2 regions of the Streptomyces sp. AM8-1-1 genome follow, and region 1 is predicted to be linked to the other one. Evidence: predicted binding sites of a transcription regulator. Region 1 holds the regulator's gene; the other holds the start of a gene.

Region 1 (11,283 bases):
ACGGCACGGCCTCTGCCCCCGGAGCCCCGCCCGGCGCGCGGTCCGGGCTTTCGCACCGGTGACGGACAATGGGGGGCATGCCTTCCGTACTGCCCGATGGTGAGCCCATGCCCGAGGACGGGGCGCTCCCGGCGTCCGCCCTCGACGGCGCCGGTGACCGGCCGCTCGCCTTCTATCTGCATGTGCCGTACTGCGCGACGCGCTGCGGTTACTGCGACTTCAACACCTACACCGCCACCGAGCTGCGCGGCTCGGGCGGTGTACTGGCCTCCCGCGACAACTACGCCGCCACCCTCGCCGACGAGGTGCGCCTCGCCCGCAAGGTGCTCGGCGACGACCCGCGGCCGGTCAGCACGGTGTTCGTCGGGGGCGGTACGCCGACGCTGCTGGACGCAGCCGACCTGGTGTCCATGCTGGGCGCCGTCCGGGAGGAGTTCGGGCTCGCGGACGACGCGGAGATCACCACCGAGGCGAACCCCGAGTCCGTCGGTCCGGAGTATCTGGAGAAGCTGCGGGCCGGAGGATTCAACCGGATCTCGTTCGGCATGCAGAGCGCCAAGCAGCACGTCCTGAAGGTGCTGGACCGCACGCACACACCCGGACGCCCCGAGGCCTGCGTCGCGGAGGCCCGCGCCGCCGGCTTCGACCATGTGAACCTCGACCTGATCTACGGCACCCCCGGCGAGAGCGACGACGACTGGCGCGCGTCGCTCGCGGCCGCGGTGGGCGCGGGACCCGACCATGTCTCGGCGTACGCGCTGATCGTGGAGGAGGGCACCCAGCTGGCCCGGCGCATCCGGCGGGGCGAGGTGCCCATGACCGACGACGACGTGCACGCGGACCGCTATCTCATCGCGGACTCCGTGCTGTCCGAGGCGGGCTTCTCCTGGTACGAGGTCTCCAACTGGGCCACCTCCGACGCGGGCCGCTGTCTGCACAACGAGCTGTACTGGCGCGGCGCCGACTGGTGGGGCGCGGGCCCCGGAGCGCACAGCCATGTGGGCGGGGTGCGCTGGTGGAACGTGAAGCACCCGGGCGCGTACGCGGCGGCGCTGGCCGAGGGGCGCTCGCCCGGAGCGGGCCGCGAACTCCTGTCGGCGGAGGACCGGCGCGTCGAGCGGATCCTGCTGGAGCTGCGGCTGAGGGACGGCGTGCCGCTGTCGCTGCTGAAGCCGGCGGGGCTGGCGGCGGCGGGCAAAGCCCTGGCGGACGGGCTGCTGGAGCCCGCGGCCTACGAGGCGGGCTCGGCCGTGCTGACGCTGCGGGGAAGGCTGCTCGCGGACGGGGTCGTCCGGAACCTGGTGGACTGACCCGCCGCCCCGCTGCCCCCTCGGAGGGCCACGCCGCTCACTCCGGCGGCAGCGTCACGAAGTCGATCAGCTCCTCGACCCGGCCCAGCAGCTCCGGCTGGAGGTCACGGTAGGACCGCACCCGGGACAGGATGTGCTGCCAGGCGGCGCCGGTGTTCGGCGGCCAGCCCAGCGCGCGGCACACACCCGTCTTCCAGTCCTGGCCCCGCGGGACGACGGGCCATGCCGGGATCCCCACCGACGACGGCTTCACCGCCTCCCAGATGTCGATGTACGGATGGCCCACCACGAGCACGTGCGGGTCCGTGACCGACGCGGCGATACGGGACTCCTTGGACCCCGGGACCAGATGGTCGACCAGGACACCGAGGCAGGCGTCGGGCCCGGGGGCGAAGTCGGCGACGATCGACGGGAGGTCGTCGACACCCTCCAGGTACTCGACCACCACCCCCTCGATGCGCAGGTCGTCGCCCCAGACCCGCTCCACGAGCTCGGCGTCGTGGCGGCCCTCGACGTAGATGCGGCCCGCCCTCGCCACCCTGGCCCGGGCGCCGGGCACGGCGACGGAACCCGAGGCCGTACGGGCCGGCGCGGCCGGTGCGCCCGCGCCGGGCCGGACCAGCGTCACCACCCGGCCCTCCAGCAGAAAGCCCCGTGCGGTCAGCGGGAAGACCCGGTGCTTGCCGAAGCGGTCCTCCAGGGTCACCGTCCCGGCCTCGCAGCCGGTCACCGCGCCGCAGAAGCCGGTGGTGACCTCCTCCACGACCAGATCCCGGTCGGCGGGGACCTCCGGCACGGCGGAGGGCTTCTTCCAAGGGGGCGTCAGATCGGGGCTGTAGCTGCGCATTCGGCGACGCTACGGCACCCCGAAGCGCTCCGCCAGCACGTCACGCTGTGCGCGGACGAACGCCGCGTCCACCACCGCGCCGTGCCCGGGGACGTACAGCGCGTCCTCTCCGCCGAGCGCGAGCAGCCGGTCCAGGGCCGCCGGCCAGCGCGAGGGCATCGCGTCCGGACCCGCCTGCGGCTCCCCGGACTCCTCCACCAGATCGCCGCAGAACACGACCTCCCGGTCGCCCGGCACGAGGAGCGCCAGATCGTGGCCCGTGTGCCCGGGGCCCACATTGGCCAGCAGCACCTGGCGTCCGCCGAGGTCCAGTGTCCGTTCACCGGTGACCACGTGCTGCGGCGCGACCAGCAGATCGGTCGCCTCGGCGGCATCGTCCGGCGCCACGCCGTGCCGTACGGCGTCGGCCCGGAGTTCGTCGCGGTCCCGGCGCAGGACGACATCGACGGCGACCGCGCCGAAGACCTCCACCGCGGAGAAGGCGGCCGTCCCCAGAACATGGTCGAAGTGGGGATGACTCAGTGCGACATGCGTCACTCGGCGGCCGCCCAGCAGCGCCTCCGCCTGGGTGCGCAGCTCCACGCCCTCACGCAGCGTGGACCCCGTGTCGAACAGCAGGACGGCCTCGTCACCGGCGACCAGCCCCACGGTCGCGTCCCAGACGGGCATCCTGCGCCGCCCGACCCCGTCGGCCAGTTGCTCCCAGCCGAAGTCTTCCCAACGGACGTCCATAACGCGACGCTACTGGCAACGACCAGCAAAGGCGCGCGGTAGCCTGGTCGGCCGCCTTGCTAGAGCCGTACCCCACGGCCGTACACTGGCACGGGGATTGCTGGCACTCGGACCCGGGGAGTGCCAAGCAGCCACCGAGGAACCAGAGCTGGAGGTGTGCGCGGTGCTCAGTGAACGCAGACTCGAGGTGCTGCGCGCGATCGTCCAGGACTATGTCGGCACCGAGGAACCTGTGGGTTCCAAGGCGCTCACGGAGCGTCACAATCTCGGCGTCTCGCCGGCCACGGTCCGGAACGACATGGCGGTGCTGGAGGACGAGGGCTTCATCGCCCAGCCGCACACCAGCGCCGGCCGTATCCCGACGGACAAGGGGTACCGGCTCTTCGTCGACAAGCTGGCCGGGGTCAAGCCCCTGTCGTCGCCGGAGCGCCGCGCCATCCAGAACTTCCTGGACGGGGCCGTCGACCTCGACGACGTCGTGGGCCGTACGGTGCGGCTGCTCGCGCAGCTGACCCGGCAGGTCGCCGTCGTGCAGTACCCGTCGCTGACCCGGTCCACCGTCCGGCACGTCGAGCTCCTCTCCCTGGCGCCCGCCCGGCTGATGCTCGTGCTGATCACGGACACCGGCCGGGTCGAGCAGCGGATGATCGACTGCCCCGCGCCCTTCGGCGACACCTCGCTCGCGGACCTGCGGGCCCGGCTCAACAGCCGGGTCGTCGGGCGCCGTTTCGCGGATGTGCCGCAGCTGGTGCAGGACCTGGCGGAATCCTTCGAGCCGGAGGACCGCGGCACCGTCACGACGGTGCTGTCCACCCTGCTCGAGACCCTGGTCGAGGAGACCGAGGAGCGGCTGATGATCGGCGGCACCGCCAATCTGACCCGCTTCGGACACGACTTCCCGCTCACGATCCGGCCGGTGCTGGAGGCGCTGGAGGAGCACGTCGTGCTGCTCAAGCTGCTCGGCGAGGCCAAGGAGTCGGGCGGGATGGGCATGACCGTACGGATCGGTCACGAGAACGCCCATGAGGGCCTCAACTCCACGTCCGTCGTCTCGGTCGGCTACGGTTCGGGCGACGAGGCAGTTGCCAAACTCGGCGTGGTCGGACCGACCCGCATGGACTACCCCGGAACGATGGGAGCGGTACGCGCAGTGGCACGTTACGTCGGACAGATCCTGGCGGAGTCGTAAGTGGCCACGGACTACTACGCCGTACTCGGCGTGCGCCGAGACGCATCCCAGGACGAGATCAAGAAGGCCTTCCGCCGGCTTGCGCGTGAACTCCACCCGGATGTGAATCCGGACCCGAAGACGCAGGAGCGCTTCAAGGAGATCAACGCGGCCTACGAGGTCCTCTCGGATCCGCAGAAGAAGCAGGTCTACGACCTCGGCGGCGACCCGCTGTCCCAGGCGGGCGGCGGTGGCGCCGGAGGCTTCGGCGCCGGTGGCTTCGGGAACTTCTCGGACATCATGGACGCCTTCTTCGGGACGGCGTCGCAGCGGGGGCCGAGGTCGCGTACGCGGCGCGGCCAGGACGCGATGATCCGGCTGGAGATCGACCTCAACGAGGCGGCCTTCGGCACGACGAAGGACATCCAGGTCGACACGGCCGTCGTCTGTACGACGTGTTCGGGCGAGGGCGCGGCGCCGGGCACCTCGGCGCAGACATGTGACATGTGCCGCGGTCGCGGTGAGGTCTCGCAGGTCACGCGTTCGTTCCTGGGCCAGGTCATGACGTCCCGGCCGTGCCCCCAGTGCCAGGGCTTCGGGACCGTCGTCCCGACCCCGTGCCCGGAGTGCGCCGGAGACGGCCGGGTCCGCTCGCGCCGCACGCTGACCGTGAAGATCCCCGCCGGTGTCGACAACGGCACCCGGATCCAGCTCGCGGGCGAGGGCGAGGTCGGCCCTGGCGGCGGCCCCGCCGGTGACCTGTACGTGGAGATCCACGAGCTGGCCCACGGCGTCTTCCAGCGGCGTGGCGACGACCTGCACTGCACGGTCACCATTCCGATGACGGCGGCGGCCCTCGGCACCAAGGTGCCGCTGGAGACGCTCGACGGCATGGAGGAGGTCGACATCCGCCCGGGCACGCAGTCCGGACAGTCGATCCCGCTGCACGGCCGCGGCATCACGCACCTGCGCGGTGGCGGTCGGGGCGACCTGATCGTGCACGTCGAGGTGATGACGCCCTCGAAGCTGGACCCGGAGCAGGAGCGGGTGCTGCGGGAGCTGGCGAAGCTGCGCGGCGAGGAGCGGCCGACCGGCCAGTTCCAGCCAGGGCAGCAAGGGCTGTTCTCGCGCCTGAAGGACGCGTTCAACGGACGGTAGAACCGGCCGCGGCCCCGATATCCGGGGCCGCGTCGGGTCCGATTCGGCCGGGCGGGGCCGACGTGGCACCATGCGTGCATGTCCTCCGCACTGACCGATCTCTGCCGGTATCCGATCGTGCAGGCCCCCATGGCGGGCGGCGCGTCGTCCCCGCAGTTGGCCGCAGCCGTGTCCGAGGCCGGTGGCCTCGGATTCCTGGCCGCCGGGTACAAGACCGCGGACGGCATGTACCAGCAGATCAAACAGATCCGCGGGCTCACGAGCCGGCCCTTCGGCGTGAATCTGTTCATGCCGCAGCCCGGTGCGACCGACCCCGCCGCCGTGGAGGTCTACCGGCACCAGCTCGCCGGTGAGGCGGCCTGGTACGAGACGCCGCTCGGCGATCCCGACTCCGGCCTGGACGACGGGTACGAGGCCAAGCTCGCGATCCTCCTCGACGACCCCGTCCCGGTCGTCTCCTTCACCTTCGGCTGCCCCAAGCGGGACGTGCTCCAGTCCTTCGCCAAGGCCGGCACCTTCACCGTCGTCACCGTCACCTCGCCCGAAGAGGCGCAGGCCGCGCAGCGGGCCGGCGCGGACGCCGTGTGCGTTCAGGGCGTCGAGGCCGGCGGCCACCAGGGCACGCACCGCGACGACCCGGCGGCCGACGGCAGCGGGGTGGGACTGCTCACCCTCGTCGCCCTGGTCCGCGAGGCCGTTCCGCTGCCGGTGATCGCGGCCGGCGGACTGATGCGCGGCGGCCAGATCGCCGGCGTGCTCGCGGCCGGTGCCGCGGCGGCGCAGCTCGGCACCGCGTTCCTGGTCTGCCCCGAGTCCGGCGCGAACACCCTGCACAAGCAGGCCATGACCAACCCCCTCTTCGTACGCACCGAACTGACCCGGGCCTTCTCGGGCCGGCCGGCGCGCGGGCTCGTCAACCGCTTCATGCGTGAGCACGGGCCGTACGCCCCCGCCGCGTATCCGCAGGTGCACCATCTGACGAGCGGGCTGCGCAAGGCGGCGGCCAAGGCCGGCGACGCCCAGGGCATGGCCCTGTGGGCCGGTCAGGGGCACCGGCTGGCCCGTGAGCTGCCGGCCGCACAGCTGGTGGAGGTGCTGGCCGCCGAGCTGGACTCCGCGCGCGCCGCGCTGGCGCTGGACGCCTCCTGATGACCGCACCCGTCTTCCTGGTGGACTCCCTGGAGGGGGTCGCGGCCGGTTCCGCCGTCGTGCTGGACGGTCCCGAGGGACGGCATGCCGTGTCCGTACGCCGGCTCCAGCAGGGTGAGGAGATCGTGCTCACCGACGGGCTCGGACGCGGGGCGGCCGGCGTCGTGCTGCGGACCGAGGGCAAGGACCGGCTGGAGGTGGAGGTGCGGGACCTCCCGGTCGAGAGCGAGCCGGCGCCGCGTATCACCGTCGTCCAGGCGCTGCCCAAGGGCGACCGCGGTGAACTCGCCGTCGAGACCATGACGGAGACCGGCGTCGACGCGGTCGTGCCCTGGCAGGCCGCCCGCTGCATCACGCAGTGGAAGGGCGAGCGGGGCGCGAAGTCGCAGGCGAAGTGGCGGGCCACCGCGCGCGAGGCGGGCAAGCAGTCGCGCCGGCTCCGCTTCCCGGAGGTCGCGGACGCAGCAACGACCAAGCAGGTTGCGGCACTTCTGGCCACAGCGGACTTCGCGGCCGTGCTGCACGAGGAGGGGGCGGAACCGCTGGCCACCGCCGAGCTGCCGGCCGAGGGATCGATCGTGCTGGTCGTGGGCCCCGAGGGCGGAGTGTCCCCGGAGGAACTCGCGGCGTTCGCGGAGGCGGGAGCCAAGCCGTACCGGCTGGGACGCAGTGTGCTGCGCACCTCGACGGCGGGCACGGCGGCGACGGCGCTGCTGCTGGGCCGCACGGGGCGCTGGGGCTGACCGCCCTGGTGCGCGGGCCGTTGGGGCGGGAGGGGCCCGACGGCGTCCCCGATGACGGTGATTGACCGCAACGGCCCTGTTGCTTCCCGCCCGCCGGTGCCAGTCTCGCTTCATGCGGGGAATGACACTGCGGGGAATGACACTGCGGGGAAGAGCACTGCGGAAAACGGGACCGCACGGAACGACACGGCGAAGAACGGCAGTTCGCCCGGCGGGAGACGCGGAGCCCGGCCGCACCGGCCGCACCGGCCGGACGCGCCCGAGACGCACGCTCGCCGCGATCGCCGTCGCGGGCACGGCGGTCGGGGTCCTGGCGGCCTGCGAGCCGGCGACCGGGGGACTGAGTTCCGTCGCCGTGTCCGTCACCACGGACCGCACGGGCACCAGCACCCTGGAGCGCATCGGCTTCGACGTGCGCTGGCTCAGCTGCACCGCCACCCTCGACGACGCGGGCAACTCCTCGCCGTCGCCCAGCAGGACGGGGACAGCCACCGTCGACTGCCAGGGCGAGACCGAGGCGGGGCAGAAGATCACGCTCAAGGGCAAGGTGACCGAGGAGCGTTCGGGCCGGTGCGTCCGCGGCGACCTCCTGGCCAGGGTGGACGGCAAGGTCGTCTTCGAGGCGACCGTCCTCGGCAACTGCTCGGCCACGCCCAGCAGTTCGCCCCGCCCCACCCCTCCCGGCTCCGATCCGCGGCCCGCCGTCACCGTCACGGTGACCGTCACCGAGACGGTCGACCCGCCGGGGAAGTGACCCGGCCCGATCCACACGACAGGCCCTGGCAAAGCCGTGACCCGGCACCCCTGGCCTGCCTAGGGTGACGGTGTGACGCAGCCTGCCTACCTTCGGTATCCGCATGTCCACGGCGAGTTGATCGCCTTCACCGCAGAGGACGACGTCTGGGTCGCCCCGCTCGACGGCGGACGCGCCTGGCGCGTGAGCGCCGACAACGTGCCCGTCGACCATCCCCGTATCTCACCCGACGGCACCCGCATAGCCTGGACCTCACGCCGGGACGGCGCGCCCGAGGTGCATGTCGCGCCCGTCGACGGCGGGCCGGCCGACCGGCTGACGTACTGGGGCAGCGCCAGGACGTCCGTACGCGGCTGGACCCCGCAGGGCGAGGTCCTCGCCATCAGCACCCAGGGTCAGGCCTCGCTGCGCCGCAGCTGGGCGCGGTCGGTGCCGCTCGACGGCGGACCCGCGACGCAGCTGCCCTACGGGCCGGTCGGCGGCCTGGCGTACGGCTCCGGCGTACTGCTGCTCTCCGCCACGATGGGCCGCGAGGCCGCTGCCTGGAAGCGCTACCGGGGCGGCACCGCGGGCAAGTTGTGGATCGACCGGGACGGCTCGGGGGAGTTCGTACGCCTCCACGAGGACGTCGACGGGAACATCGAGTACCCGCTGTGGGTGGGTCCCCACGGCGAAGCGGGGGAGGGGATCGCGTTCCTCTCGGACCACGAGGGCGTCGGAGCCGTCTACTCGTCCCGGCCGGACGGGTCGGACCTGAAGCGTCACACCCCTCTCGGTACCGGCGACGCCGCCGACGGCTTCTACGCCCGGCACGCGGCCACCGACGGGACCCGTGTCGTGTACGCCTCCGCCGGTGAGCTGTGGATCCTCGACGACCTCGACGGCGCCGCGCCCCGCCGTCTCGACATCCGGCTCGGCGGGCAGCGCACCGATCTGCGCCCGCGTCCCGTGAAGGCCGAACGCCACCTCGGTACCGCGGCCCCCGACCGCACCGGTCGCGGCAGCGCCGTGGAGATCCGCGGCGGCATCCACTGGGTCACCCACCGGGACGGGCCCGCGCGGGCGCTGGCCGTGGAACCGGGCGTGAGGGCTCGGCTGCCCCGCGTCTTCCGGGCGGACGGGGAGGAGCAGGTCGTCTGGGTCACCGACGCGGAGGGCGAGGACGCACTGGAATTCGCCCCGGCGACCGGCCTCGCGCCCGGCGCGGCACCGCGCAGGTGGGCGGCCGGACAGCTCGGCCGCGTCCTCGGTCTGGCCGTCGCACCGGACGGCAGCCGGGCGGCCGTCGCCGCCCACGACGGGCGGGTCCTGCTCGTCGACCGCGAGACGGGAGAGGTCCGCGAGATCGACCGCGGCGAGCACAGTGAAGCCACCGGGCTGGTCTTCTCGCCCGACTCCCGGTGGCTGGCCTGGTCGCACGCCGGACCGTCCCCGCTGCGCCAACTCAAGCTGGCCGATGTGCGCGACCTGTCCGTCGTCGAGGCGACCCCGCTGCGATTCCGCGACTACCAGCCCGCGTTCACCCTCGACGGCAGGCATCTGGCGTTCCTGTCCGAGCGCGACTTCGACCCGGTCTACGACACCCATGTCTTCGACCTCGCGTTCGTCGGCGGCTGCCGCCCGCATCTGATCACGCTCGCGGCCACCACCCCGTCGCCGTTCGGACCGCAGCGGCACGGCCGGCCGTTCGAGGAGGACAAGGACCGGGGCCCGGACGGCGGCGGCGAGGTGCCCGCCACCCGGATCGACGTCGAGGGACTGGCCGACCGGATCGTGCCCTTCCCGGTCGAGGCGGGCAGCTACTCCACCCTGCGCGCGGCGAAGGACGGGCTGTTGTGGCTGCGCCACCCGTTGCGCGGCGCGCTCGGAGCCACCCGCGCCACCCCCGACGACGAGGGACCCACGACCGCTCTGGAGCGCTACGACCTCGTCCAGCAGCGCACCGAGGAACTCGCCGCGGACGCCGACGGGTTCTCGGTCAGCGGCGACGGCAAGCGGGTGCTGCTGCGCACCGACGACAAGCTGAAGGTCGTCCCCGCCGACCGGCGGGCCTCGCGCGACGACGACAGCGACACCAACGTCTCCGTCGATCTCTCCCGCGTCCGCCGCACCGTCGACCCGGCGGCCGAGTGGCGGCAGATGTACGACGAGGCCGGACGGCTGATGCGCGACAACTTCTGGCGCGCGGACCTCGGCGGCGTCGACTGGGACGGCGTACTGGACCGCTACCGGCCGGTGCTGTCCCGGGTGGCCACCCACGACGATCTGATGGATCTGCTGTGGGAGGTGCAGGGCGAACTCGGCACCTCGCACGCGTACATCGTCCCGCGCGGCGGTCAGGGGCAGAGCGCCCGTCGCCAGGGCCTCTTCGGCGCGGACATCTCCCGCTCGGCGGACGGCCTGTGGCGCGTCGACCGTGTCCTGCCGTCCGAGACGTCCGACCCGAGCGCCCACTCCCCGCTCGCCGCCCCCGGAGCCGCGGTGCACGCCGGCGACGCGATCCTCGCGGTGGACGGCCGGCCCGTCGACCGGGTCGCCGGACCGGGCCCACTGCTGGTCGGCACGGCGGGCAAGCCGGTCGAACTCACCGTCGCGCCCGCGGACGGCGGCGATCCGCGCCACGCGGTCGTCGTCCCGCTCGCCGACGAGGAGCCGCTGCGCTACCACGCATGGGTCGCCGACCGGCGCGCCTACGTCCACGAGCACTCCGCGGGACGGCTGGGCTATCTGCACGTCCCCGACATGCAGGCGCCGGGCTGGGCCCAGATCCACCGGGATCTGCGCGTCGAGGTGGCGCGCGAGGGCCTCGTCGTGGACGTGCGGGAGAACCGCGGCGGGCACACCTCCCAGCTGGTCGTGGAGAAGCTGGCACGCCGGGTCGTGGGCTGGGCCGTGCCGCGCGGGATGCAGCCGTACAGCTATCCGGCGAACGCGCCGCGGGGTCCGGTCGTGGCGGTGGCGAACGAGTTCTCGGGCTCGGACGGCGACATCGTCAACGCGGCGATCAAGGCCCTGGGGATCGGTCCCGTCGTGGGCACCCGGACCTGGGGCGGGGTCATCGGCATCGACAACCGCTACTCCCTGGTGGACGGCACGGGGGTCACCCAGCCCAAGTACGCCTTCTGGGTGGAGGGTTACGGGTGGGGCGTGGAGAACTACGGCGTCGACCCGGACGTGGAAGTGGTGATGACCCCGCAGGACCATGCGGCGGGCCGCGATCCGCAGCTGGACGAGGCGATCCGGATGGCGCTCGCCGTTCTGGCGGAGAACCCGGCGAGGACGCCCCCGGTGCCGGACTGACATGGGTACGGCCGGTCCCCGGGAGCCCCCGGGGACCGGCACCTGTACGGAAAGCTGTTTGACGACCGGCTGCCGCGGGCGGTCGGATGGCGCCTCATGAACACAGGGCAGGTGCATCCGGG
Region 2 (11,283 bases), 2.2 Mb from region 1:
GGGGGTGAACGTGCGCGAGGAGATCGTGCGTGGCCTGCTCGTCTCCGTCGACGGCACGGTGAACCAGGGAACCGATGGCCCCCTGAGCGGTCACCGCCTCGTCGTCACGCATCGGTCCATGGTGCCTCGGCGGCTGAGCATCCGCGGCACCGCGTCCAATGTTGTGCACCGAAGCGTTATGAGCAGGTGCGCCGGAACTCATCGCCTGCGCCCTCCCCTTCCGCTCGACAGACTCGTTCCCAAGGAACTCCACATCTCAAGGATGCGGCATCGGGCGGGAAACGAATGCCCGCGGCCGTCCGATTCCCCGCCCACCGTACGGCGGGCGGGGTCCGTCGCGCCCCGGGGGCGACCCAGACGAGACGTCGCGGACACGACCTAGCGGACCAGGCCCCAGCGGAATCCGAGCGCAACGGCGTGCGCACGGTCCGAGGCGCCCAGCTTCTTGAAGAGCCGCCTGGCGTGCGTCTTCACCGTGTCCTCGGAGAGGAAGAGCTCCCGTCCGATCTCGGCGTTCGACCGGCCGTGGCTCATGCCTTCGAGCACCTGGATCTCGCGTGCGGTGAGTGTGGGCGCGGCACCCATCTCGGCCGAACGCAGCCGGCGCGGGGCGAGCCGCCAGGTCGGGTCGGCGAGCGCCTGGGTAACCGTGGCCCGCAGTTCGGCGCGCGAGGCGTCCTTGTGCAGATATCCGCGGGCTCCCGCGGCGACCGCGAGCGCGACCCCGTCCAGATCCTCGGCGACGGTGAGCATGATGATCCGGGCGCCGGGGTCCGCGGACAGCAGCCGGCGGACCGTCTCGACGCCACCCAGACCGGGCATGCGTACGTCCATCAGAATCAGGTCCGAGCGGTCGGCCCCCCAGCGGCGGAGGACTTCCTCGCCGTTGGCCGCGGTCGTCACGCGCTCGACGCCGGGCACGGTCGCGACCGCGCGGCGAAGCGCCTCTCGGGCAAGCGGGGAGTCGTCGCAGACGAGGACGGATGTCATGACCGTCCTCCGCAGCTGATGCGCGTCACCTTGAGCCTCCAGGCTGGGTACGTTTCGTCACCTGTGCGGTTGAACGCTCTCGGACATGTGCCCTAGCGCTTGTTCTTTCAACCGCTTCCGCACTACCAACGACGGTCACTCGAAAGAGTTACGGGTCGGGCTGCCCACTTCAGCACTCTATGTGAGCGGCCGTACGCGACGTAGAGCAATGCAGGTCAACAGGTCTTCACCCGGAAGCTATGCCCCATTTAGCGGCTTTTCTTCACTTTCTGCGGTGTCTGTGGCTAGATTCGCAATGAGTCATATTTACATCTACTTACACAGTAGATGTACGGTCGTGGGGCATGGTGCGGGTGCCGGATACGGCTCGTATCCGCCGCTCGTGCGCGACCTGACCGACCTGACCTGTATCCGCTCAGCACGGTTTCAAGGGGCAAGCGCTATGGCAGATTTCTCCCGCCTTCCCGGACCCAACGCCGATCTGTGGGACTGGCAGCTCCTCGCGGCCTGCCGTGGGGTGGACAGCTCGCTCTTCTTCCATCCCGAGGGCGAGCGGGGCGCGGCACGCAGTGCACGAGAGAACTCGGCGAAAGAGGTCTGCATGAGGTGCCCGGTCCGCGCGGAGTGCGCGGCACACGCGCTGGCGGTGCGGGAGCCGTACGGCGTGTGGGGCGGACTCACCGAGGACGAACGCGAGGAGCTCATGGGTCGGGCCAGGCACCGGCTGATCCCCGCGACGAGCGTGACCGGCATGGGGCGAGGTTGACACCCGTTTGCCCCAACCGTTCGAAGAAACGTTCCTGCACTCACCCCTGCCCGGATCCGGGCAGGGGTGAATCGCGTTCGCGCCAGAGTCGTACAGGGGCGCCCGGAGCCGCGCAGAGGGGGCTCAGCGGGCCGCGGCGAGGGCCAGTCGGTCGAGCGTCGCCGAGACCGCGGGGACCTGGGCGAGGTCCGGGAGGGTGAGCGCGACGATCTCGCGCTCGACGGCGGGGACGACCGTGACCGTCCGCGCACCCTTGGGGCGTACCGACTCCAGCGCCAGCTCCGGCAGCACCGCGACACCCAGACCCGCTCCGACCAAGCCGATCACCGCCGGATAGTCGTCGGTGGCGAAGTCGATCCGCGGGGTGAAGCCGGCCTTCTCGCACACCTCGACCAGTTGGCGGCGGCAGCGCGGGCAGCCCGCGATCCAGGGCTCCTCGGCGAGGTCGGCGACGGTGACCGTGGCGGACGCGGCCAGCCGGTGGCCCTCCGGGACCAGGCCGACGAGCCGGTCCGTGAGCAGGGGCCGGACGACCAGGTCGTCCCACTCCGCCTCCCCGCCGTCGTAACGGAACGCCAGCGCCACATCGCAGTCGCCCCCGCGCAGCATCTCCACCGACCGCGGCGGCTCCGCCTCGACGAGGGAGACCCGGGTGCCGGGATGGGCCGCCCGCAGGGCGGCCAGCGCGGTGGGGACCAGCGTGGAGCTGCCGCTGGGGAAGGAGACCAGCCGCACCCGGCCCGCACGCAGCCCGGCGATGGCGGCGATCTCCTCCTCGGCGGCGGTGAGACCCGCGAGGATGCCGGACGCGTGGCGCACCAGCGCCTCACCGGCCTGCGTCAATCGCATCTCCCGGCCCGTGCGGATCAGGAGCGGGGTGCCCGCCGACGCCTCGAGCGCCTTCATCTGCTGGCTGACGGCCGGCTGGGTGCAGCCGAGTGAGCGTGCCGCGGCGGAGAAGGACCCGGCGGCGGCGACCGCGCGGAGCACTCGGAGATGGCGGGCTTCGATCACTCCACGAATATAAGGGGACCTTGGAGATCGGGGCAATTATCGGCTGGATCGTTTGGGTAAGCCGGGGTTAGCGTGCAGTCATGAAGGTTCTGACGGTCAATGTGGGCCGCGCCAAGACGGTGGACTACACCGACACCCCGGACGGGACGACGGGGATCGACAAGCAGCCCGCCGAGGGCGCCGTCATGGTCACGGACCCCGGGCCGAAGGGCCGCGGTGGCAGCGGCCTCGCCGGGGACACGATCTGCGACCTGCGCCATCACGGCGGGACGCATCAGGCGGTGTACGCCTTCGCCCGGGAGGATCTGGACTTCTGGGAGCGGGAGTTGGGCCACCCCATCCCGAACGGCGCCTTCGGCGAGAACCTCACCACGATCGGCCTCGACGTCAACAACGCGAAGATCGGCGAGCGTTGGCGGATCGGCGACTCCCTCGTCCTGGAGGTGACGAGCGGCCGCATCCCGTGCCGTACGTTCGGCTCCTGGCTCGGCGAGAAGGGCTGGGTCAGGCGCTTCACGCGCAACGCAGCACCGGGCGCGTATCTGAGGGTCGTCGAGCCGGGTGAGATCCGGGCGGGCGACGCGGTCGAGATCGTGCACACCCCTGGGCACACGGTGACGGTGGGACTGTCGTTCCGCGCCGGGACCACCGAGCGGGCACTGCTGCCGGAGATACTCGCCGCGGGCGACGCGCTCCACCCCGAACTGCTCGCGACAGCGCGTACGTATGTGGAGAAGTACGGCGCGTAGGACGCTTCCGTGGATCGGGCGGGCACAGCGCGCGAGGGCCCGTCCCGCAGGCCGGGCGTGTACACGGCGCCGACACGCGGGGCACTAACGTGCCGCCTATGACGACTGCACTGATTACGGGAGCGACCGCGGGCATCGGTGCCGCGTTCGCGCGGCGGCTCGCCGCCGAGGGACACAACCTGGTGCTGGTGGCCCGTGACACCAAACGGCTGCAGGAGCACGCCACCGAGCTGCACGACCGGCACGGCATCGAGGCGGAGGTGCTGACCGCGGACCTGTCCGAGGAGGACGGGATCGCGGCCGTCGAGAAGCGGCTGGGCGACCGCAAGAACCCGGTGGATCTGCTGGTCAACAATGCCGGGTTCGGCAACAAGGGACGCTTCCTGGAAGTGTCCATGGCCGACGAGCTGACGATGCTGAAGGTGCACTGCGAGGCGGTGCTCCGGCTCACGGCCGCGGCGACCGCGGTGATGCGCGACCGCGGGCGCGGCGGTGTGGTGAACGTGGCCTCGGTGGCGGCGTTCGTCCCCCGCGGGACCTACGGGGCGTCGAAGGCGTGGGTCGTGCAGTTCACGCAGGGCGCGGCACGGGACCTGGCGGGTTCGGGCGTACGGCTGATGGCGCTCTGCCCCGGATTCGTCCGCACCGAGTTCCACGAGCGCGCCGGCATGGGCACCGACAACATCCCGAACTGGATGTGGCTGGACGCCGACAAGGTGGTGGAGGCGGGACTCGCGGACCTGGCCCGCGGCAAGGCGGTCTCGATCCCGGACCCGCGGTACAAGGCGCTGATGGGAGTGGCGAAGCTGGCGCCGCGCAATCTGCTGGGCGGGGTGACGTCGAAGACGGGCCGCAAGTACGGACCGCAGTAGACCGGACGCGCGCACGTCGCACGCGCGGCCGCGGTCGAAGGACCGCGGCCGCCGGCGCTCGGCGGGCGGGTGCACACCGGCGTGCCGTCATATCCCGTCCAGGCGGGGCAGGGTGAGCGTGTGCCCGTCCGCACCGGGCAGGGTGAGCGGATGTCCGTCGTGCCGGGCGGCCCGGCACATCCCGTCCTCCCGGCCGCGTGAACAGATTCCGCGCCGGGCAGCGTGAGCGGATTCCGGCCAGGCACAAGGAGCAGGGTCCGATCATGCAGCAGCGCACCGAGAAGCGTCCCGCCGTCCTCCTCGCCATGGGCCCGGGGATCGCGGACCAACTGTTCACCGATCCCCTGCGGGCCCGGCTGGCGGCCCTCGCCGACACCGATCCGTATCTGGTCGCGCACGACCTGGCCGCCCCCACCCCCCGGGTCGCCTCGGCGCTCGCCACCGCCGAAGTCCTGCTGACCTGCTGGGGCGCGCCCGTGCTCACCGCCGAGGTGCTCGACTGCGCGCCCAGGCTGCGTGCCGTCGTCCACGCGGCCGGCTCCGTCAAGCACCACATCACGGAGGCCTGTTGGGAACGCGGCATCACCGTGGCCTCCGCCGCGTCCGCCAACGCGTTGCCCGTCGCCGAGTACACGCTCGCCGCCATCCTCTTCGCGGGCAAACGGGTGCTGCACTCGGCCCAGCGGTACGGCCGGCTGCGCGCCGCTCACGACTGGCGGCAGGAACTGGCCGGTGCCGGCAACTTCCGCAGCACGGTGGGGATCGTCGGCGCGTCCCGCATCGGCCGCCGGGTGACCGAGCTGCTGCGCCCCTTCGACCTGGACGTGCTGCTCTACGACCCGTACGTCGGCGCCGCCGAGGCCGAGGCGCTCGGTGCCGTGAAGACGGAGCTCGACGACCTGTGCGCCGGCAGCTCCATCGTCTCGGTCCACGCCCCGGAGCTGGCGAGTACTCGCCATATGATCGACGCCCGCCGGCTCGCACTGATGCCGGACGGCGCGACGCTGATCAACACCTCGCGCGGCTCTCTGGTCGACGAGGACGCGCTGCTGCGCGAACTGCTCCCGGGCCGGCTGCACGCCGTACTGGACGTCACCGAGCCGGAGCTCCCGCCCGCGGACTCCCCGCTCTACACCCTGCCGAACGTGCTGCTGACCCCCCATGTCGCGGGCTCGCTCGGCAACGAGCTGCACCGGATGACGGAACTGGCCCTCGACGAACTGGAGCGGTACGGCAAGGGCCTGCCGTTCGAGGAGCCGGTTCACGCGCAGACGCTGGGCCACTCCGCGTAGGAGCCGGGGGGCCGACTGCCCACAGAAGCGGAGCCTGTCTCTCCGGCCGGAGGCTGTCACATCCGGCCCGTTTCCCGCGTCATCCCTACGAGGACGACGACGGAGGATGCAGCGATGGATGACCAAGAGTTCCTGGCGGAGCGTTTCCACGCCGACCGGCCCCACCTCAAGGCCGTGGCCTATCGGATGCTCGGCTCACTGAGCGAGGCGGACGACGCCGTGCAGGAAGCCTGGTTCAGGCTCCACCGCTCCGACACCAGCGCGGTCGGGAATCTGAGCGGCTGGCTGACGACCGTGGTCGGCCGGGTCTGCCTCGACATGCTGCGCTCGCGCAAGTCCCGCCGCGAGGAGTCGCTGGACGTACGCGTACCGGATCCGGTCGTTCAGCGGGAAGGCGCGGTCGATCCCGAGCACGAGGTGCTGATGGCCGACTCGGTCGGGCTCGCGCTGCTCGTGGTGCTGGAGACCCTCGGGCCCGCGGAGCGGCTCGCCTTCGTTCTGCACGACATGTTCGCCCTGCCCTTCGACGAGATCGCCCCCATCGTCGGCCGCACCCCGGCCGCGACCCGGCAGCTCGCCAGCCGGGCCCGCCGCCGGGTGCAGGGCACGACCTCCGTACCCGACGATCTGCCTCGTCAGCGCGAGGTCGTCGACGCGTTCATCGCCGCTTCGCGCGGGGGCGACTTCGACGCGCTGGTGGCGCTGCTCGACCCGGACGTGGTGCTGCGCGCGGATGCCGGGGCCCTGCCGGCAATGCCGTCCCGCGAGGTGCGCGGCGCGCGTCAGGTGGCAGGTCAGGCGCTCACCTTCCAGAAGTTCTCGCAGTTCTCGCGGCGGGTGCTCGTCAACGGCGGCGCGGGAATCGTCACCGCGCCGGGCGGCCGCCCGCTGTCGGTCATGGGCTTCACCATCACGGGCGGGAAGATCGTCGCGATCGACATCCTGGCCGATCCGGACCGGCTGAACCGGCTCGATCTGACCTTCATCGGCGACTGAGCCGTACGCACCGTCGGGCCCGGAAAACACCGGCCCGGCTCGCCCGTCGGCTCGGACAGCACCGCCCAACTCACCATCGGGCCACGAAAAACACCGAGCCCGGTGCCCCCGCGACGGGGACTCCGGGCTCGGTGGGTGATGTCGGACGTCAGGCGTCGGACGTCAGTGGGAGTGGCCGTGACCGTGGCCGTGGCCCGCGTCGGCCTCTTCCTCCGCCGGCTTCTCGACGACCAGGGTCTCGGTCGTGAGCAGCAGGGAGGCGATGGACGCGGCGTTCTCCAGGGCGGAGCGCGTGACCTTGACCGGGTCGATGACGCCGGCCTTCACCAGGTCGCCGTACTCGCCGGTCGCGGCGTTGAAGCCCTGGCCCTTGTCGAGCTCCGCCACCTTCGCGGTGATGACGTAGCCCTCGAGGCCGGCGTTCTCGGCGATCCAGCGCAGCGGCTCGACGGCGGCGCGGCGGACGACGGCGACACCGGTGGCCTCGTCGCCCTCCTTGCCGAGGTTGCCTTCGAGGACCTTGACCGCGTGGACGAGCGCGGAGCCACCACCGGAGACGATGCCCTCCTCGACCGCGGCGCGGGTCGCGGAGATGGCGTCCTCCAGACGGTGCTTCTTCTCCTTGAGCTCCACCTCGGTGGCGGCGCCGACCTTGATCACGCACACGCCGCCGGCCAGCTTCGCGAGGCGCTCCTGGAGCTTCTCGCGGTCCCAGTCGGAGTCCGTGGACTCGATCTCGGCCTTGATCTGGTTGATACGGCCGGCGACGTCGTCCTGGTTGCCGCCACCGTCGACGATGGTGGTGTCGTCCTTGGTCACCGTGACGCGGCGGGCGCTGCCCAGCACGTCGAGACCGGCCTGGTCGAGCTTGAGGCCGACCTCCTCGGAGATGACGGTCGCGCCGGTGAGGCTCGCCATGTCCTGGAGCATCGCCTTGCGGCGGTCGCCGAAGCCCGGGGCCTTCACCGCGACGGCGTTGAAGGTGCCACGGATCTTGTTGACGACGAGGGTGGAGAGCGCCTCGCCCTCGACGTCCTCGGCGATGATCAGCAGCGGCCGGGAGCCACCCGCCTGGATGACCTTCTCCAGCAGCGGCAGCAGGTCCTGGATGGAGGAGACCTTGCCCTGGTTGATCAGGATGTACGGGTCGTCGAGGACGGCCTCCATACGCTCCTGGTCGGTCACCATGTACGGCGAGAGGTAGCCCTTGTCGAAGGCCATGCCCTCGGTGAACTCCAGCTCCAGGCCGAAGGTGTTGGACTCCTCGACGGTGATGACACCGTCCTTGCCGACCTTGTCCATCGCCTCGGCGATGAGCTCGCCGACCTGCTGGTCCTGCGCGGAGAGCGCGGCCACGGCGGCGATGTCGGCCTTGTCGTCGATCGGCCGGGCGGTCGCGAGGAGCTCCTCGGACACGGCCTTGACCGCGGCGTCGATGCCCTTCTTCAGGGCGGCCGGGGAGGCACCCGCGGCGACGTTGCGCAGGCCCTCGCGGACCAGCGCCTGGGCCAGCACGGTGGCGGTGGTGGTGCCGTCACCAGCGATGTCGTTGGTCTTGGTCGCCACCTCCTTCACCAGCTGGGCGCCCAGGTTCTCGTACGGGTCCTCGACCTCGACCTCACGGGCGATGGTGACACCGTCGTTGGTGATGGTGGGTGCGCCGAACTTCTTGTCGATGACGACGTTGCGGCCGCGGGGGCCGATCGTCACCTTGACCGTGTCGGCAAGCTTGTTGACGCCGCGCTCGAGGGCGCGACGGGCGTCCTCGTCGAACTTCAGGATCTTCGCCATGGAGCGATTCAGCCCTCTCGGAAAGCTGGGGGTGAACGAACTGCGCCCCCGGTCGCCCGGCCCTCTCGGGGTCGCGCGGGCCGGGGGCGCAGCTCACAAGCACAAACTATGTGGTGAACTACTTCTCGACGATCGCGAGCACGTCGCGGGCCGAGAGGACGAGGTACTCCTCGCCGTTGTACTTCACCTCGGTGCCGCCGTACTTGCTGTACAGAACGACATCGCCGGTCTGGACGTCGAGCGGCAGGCGCTCGCCGTTCTCGAAGCGACCCGGGCCCACGGCGAGGACGACGCCCTCCTGGGGCTTCTCCTTCGCGGTGTCCGGGATGACCAGGCCGGAGGCCGTGGTCTGCTCGGCGTCGAGCGGCTGGACCACAATGCGGTCCTCGAGCGGCTTGATGGCAACCTTGGAGCTGGCGGTCGTCACGATCCGACCTCCCCCTTCGGAGATCTCACGGGGTTAACAGAGCAGAGGTGGCGACCAGGTCGATCCGTCGTCGCGGGTGCCGGACCTGCCTGTCGCTGTGTTGGCACTCTCCGGTGGGGAGTGCCAGTGCCGAGACTATGACTGCGATTAGCACTCGGTCAAGCGGAGTGCCAATTCACCACCCTGCGGCGGGTCGTTCCGCTCGTGTGGGGGAAACGCACGGGCGGGGCGGGGCGTTCCCCGGCCCCGGGCGTGTCAGGGGCCGGGCGGGTCAGTGGCCGGGCATGTCAGGGGCCGGCCCTGCGCGGCGCGTCACGGGCTCCCGGGCGCGGCTTCGCCCCCACGGCCCGGCCAGGCTTCGTGCGTACGGCCCGGCGCGGCGTCGTACGCACGGTGCGGGCGATGTGCGCGATGGGTGCCATGGGCGCGATGGACCCGGTGGATACGGCCCAGCAGCCGGGTCGCCGGTTCGGCGAGACCCGGAGCGTCGAGGCCCTGGGAGCGAACGCGGCCCTCGTCGCGCGACGGTCCCGGGAGTGCGTCCACTCGGCGTACCGCCGGCGCCGCGGGCCCGGGGCCGACCTTCTCGACCGCCCTGCGGCCGAGCCGTTCGAGCGGGTCCACGGCTGCCGGGGCACAGCCGACACAGACGAGCAGCGCACCGGCCACGACCACCGTCGCGGCCGACGGCCGGAGCGCGCGGCTCATACGTAGTCCTCCAGCTTGGCCACGGCGTACCCCCTGTCGGTCACCGTCTTCATGACCTTGCGGATCATGTCGGGCATGGTGCCCTTCCACTCGTCGCTGCCGCGGAAGTGGGTGAGGATGATGTCGCCCGGGTGCAGATCCCGGTCCCACTCGCGCCATTCCATGTGGTCGGGGAACGCCTCGGCTGCCCACAGCGGCACGGCCTTGACGCCGCACGAGCGCGCGGCCCGCAGGGTGTCCCGGTTGTAGTTGCCGTACGGCGGCCGGAAGAGCGGCGGCCGCTTGCCGTACCGCTTCTCGAGCTTCTCCTGCTGGTCGCAGATCTCCCGCTTCTGCGCGGCGTAGGAAAGACCGGGCAGATAGCGGTGGTTGAGGGTGTGGTTGTGCAGCGAGACCCCGCGGTCCTGCATCCGCTGGAAGTAGTCGTAGTCGTCGTTGATGACGTAGTCGCTGAGGAACGCGCTGTACGGGATCCGCAGATCGCTCATCATCCGCAGCAGGTCGGGGTCCTTCTCCGAGCCGTCGTCGATCGTCAGGAAGACGACCTTCTCCTTGACCGGAACGGTCGTGAAGACGGGCGGCATCGACTCCTGCCCCTCGACCTCGAAGCCCTTGCGGGTGGTGATCTTCGGCTTGACGGCGGGCGGCGGCGGTGCGGCCAGCGGGGTCCGGGAGAGGCCCCACTTCTTGGCGGCGGCCGCCCGGGCCGTCTGGTCGCGCTTGATCCGGGCCGCGCGGGCCGCGAGCGCGCCTGCCGCGCCGGCCTCCTTCCGGGCCTCGGGATGACGGTCGGCCTTCGGGCCGCCGGCCCCGTCCGTGGACTCGGCCGCACAGGCGGAGCCGAGGAGGGCGACGAGCAGGGCGGCCGCGACGGCACGGCGGTGCGCCCGGCCGCGACGCGATCGGGTGAGTTTTGCTGGCATGTTTCCGTTTTGTCCGACTAGCTGCATGGCGCTGGATCCTGTCAGCACGGATCCCCACGGCCGGGCCGACACCTCCACCACGGGCAGACCATCGCCCACCTGGCCCACAATGGGCCGGTGAACGACCTCCCACTCTTCGCCGCCCTCCGTACCGAGGAAGGCCGGACCCTGCTCGCCGCCCTGCGGGACCACGACCCGGCCGAGGAACTGGCGATCGCCACGCGGCTGCGCCGCGAACACGCCACCGAGCTGGTCTCGGCGGCCCTGGGGCAGGCGCGGCTGCGGCAGCGGGCGGTCGCGAAGTTCGGCGAGCAGGACGCGTACCGGATGTACTTCACGCCGAACGGTGTCGAGCAGTCGACGCGCAAGCCGGTCGCGGAGTACCGGGCCCGGCGCTTCGGGGAGCTCGGCACGGCCGAGGTCACCGACCTGTGCTGCGGGATCGGCGGCGACGCGATCGCCCTGGCCCGGGCCGGCATCCGCGTCCTCGCGGTGGACCGCGACCCGCTGACGGCGGAGACGGCGCGCGCGAACGCGGACGCGCTGGAACTCGGTGACCGGATCGAGGTGCGCTGCGCGGACGTCACGGAGATCGCGACCGGACCGTGCGCGGTGTTCCTGGACCCGGCACGCCGGGGAGGCCGGGGCCGCATCTTCGACCCGGAGGCGTACTCCCCTCCCCTGTCCTGGGCGATCGAGGCGGTACGCCGGGCGGGCACCGGCGCGGTGAAGATCGCCCCGGGCATCCCGCACGA

What was found. The regulator HrcA, encoded in region 1, represses chaperone genes, less so after heat shock. The targets are predictions, from matches to a motif close to TTNGCACTCNGNNNNNCNGAGTGCNAA.
Region 2: the regulator HrcA is predicted to act here: its motif matches at 9,045-9,071, upstream of groES (co-chaperone GroES).

Annotation. Positions count from the first base shown of each region.
Region 1 covers NZ_CP135086.1:5,536,554-5,547,836, forward strand. The annotation lists gene hemW (radical SAM family heme chaperone HemW) at 69-1,310, shown strand; gene RPQ07_RS24805 (DUF3097 domain-containing protein) at 1,348-2,157, opposite strand; gene RPQ07_RS24810 (MBL fold metallo-hydrolase) at 2,167-2,889, opposite strand; gene hrcA (heat-inducible transcriptional repressor HrcA) at 3,053-4,078, shown strand; gene dnaJ (molecular chaperone DnaJ) at 4,079-5,215, shown strand; gene RPQ07_RS24825 (nitronate monooxygenase) at 5,294-6,364, shown strand; gene RPQ07_RS24830 (16S rRNA (uracil(1498)-N(3))-methyltransferase) at 6,364-7,107, shown strand; gene RPQ07_RS24835 (hypothetical protein) at 7,244-7,861, shown strand; gene RPQ07_RS24840 (S41 family peptidase) at 7,934-11,161, shown strand; gene RPQ07_RS24845 (aminoglycoside phosphotransferase family protein) at 11,258-11,283, shown strand, end outside.
Region 2 covers NZ_CP135086.1:3,327,603-3,338,885, forward strand. The annotation lists gene RPQ07_RS14870 (sigma-70 family RNA polymerase sigma factor) at 1-112, opposite strand, end outside; gene RPQ07_RS14875 (response regulator transcription factor) at 379-990, opposite strand; gene RPQ07_RS14880 (WhiB family transcriptional regulator) at 1,433-1,756, shown strand; gene RPQ07_RS14885 (LysR family transcriptional regulator) at 1,880-2,770, opposite strand; gene RPQ07_RS14890 (MOSC domain-containing protein) at 2,851-3,519, shown strand; gene RPQ07_RS14895 (SDR family oxidoreductase) at 3,618-4,391, shown strand; gene RPQ07_RS14900 (hydroxyacid dehydrogenase) at 4,655-5,683, shown strand; gene RPQ07_RS14905 (sigma-70 family RNA polymerase sigma factor) at 5,798-6,679, shown strand; gene groL (chaperonin GroEL) at 6,842-8,470, opposite strand; gene groES (co-chaperone GroES) at 8,589-8,897, opposite strand; gene RPQ07_RS14920 (hypothetical protein) at 9,210-9,605, opposite strand; gene RPQ07_RS14925 (polysaccharide deacetylase family protein) at 9,602-10,528, opposite strand; gene RPQ07_RS14930 (THUMP-like domain-containing protein) at 10,646-11,283, shown strand, end outside.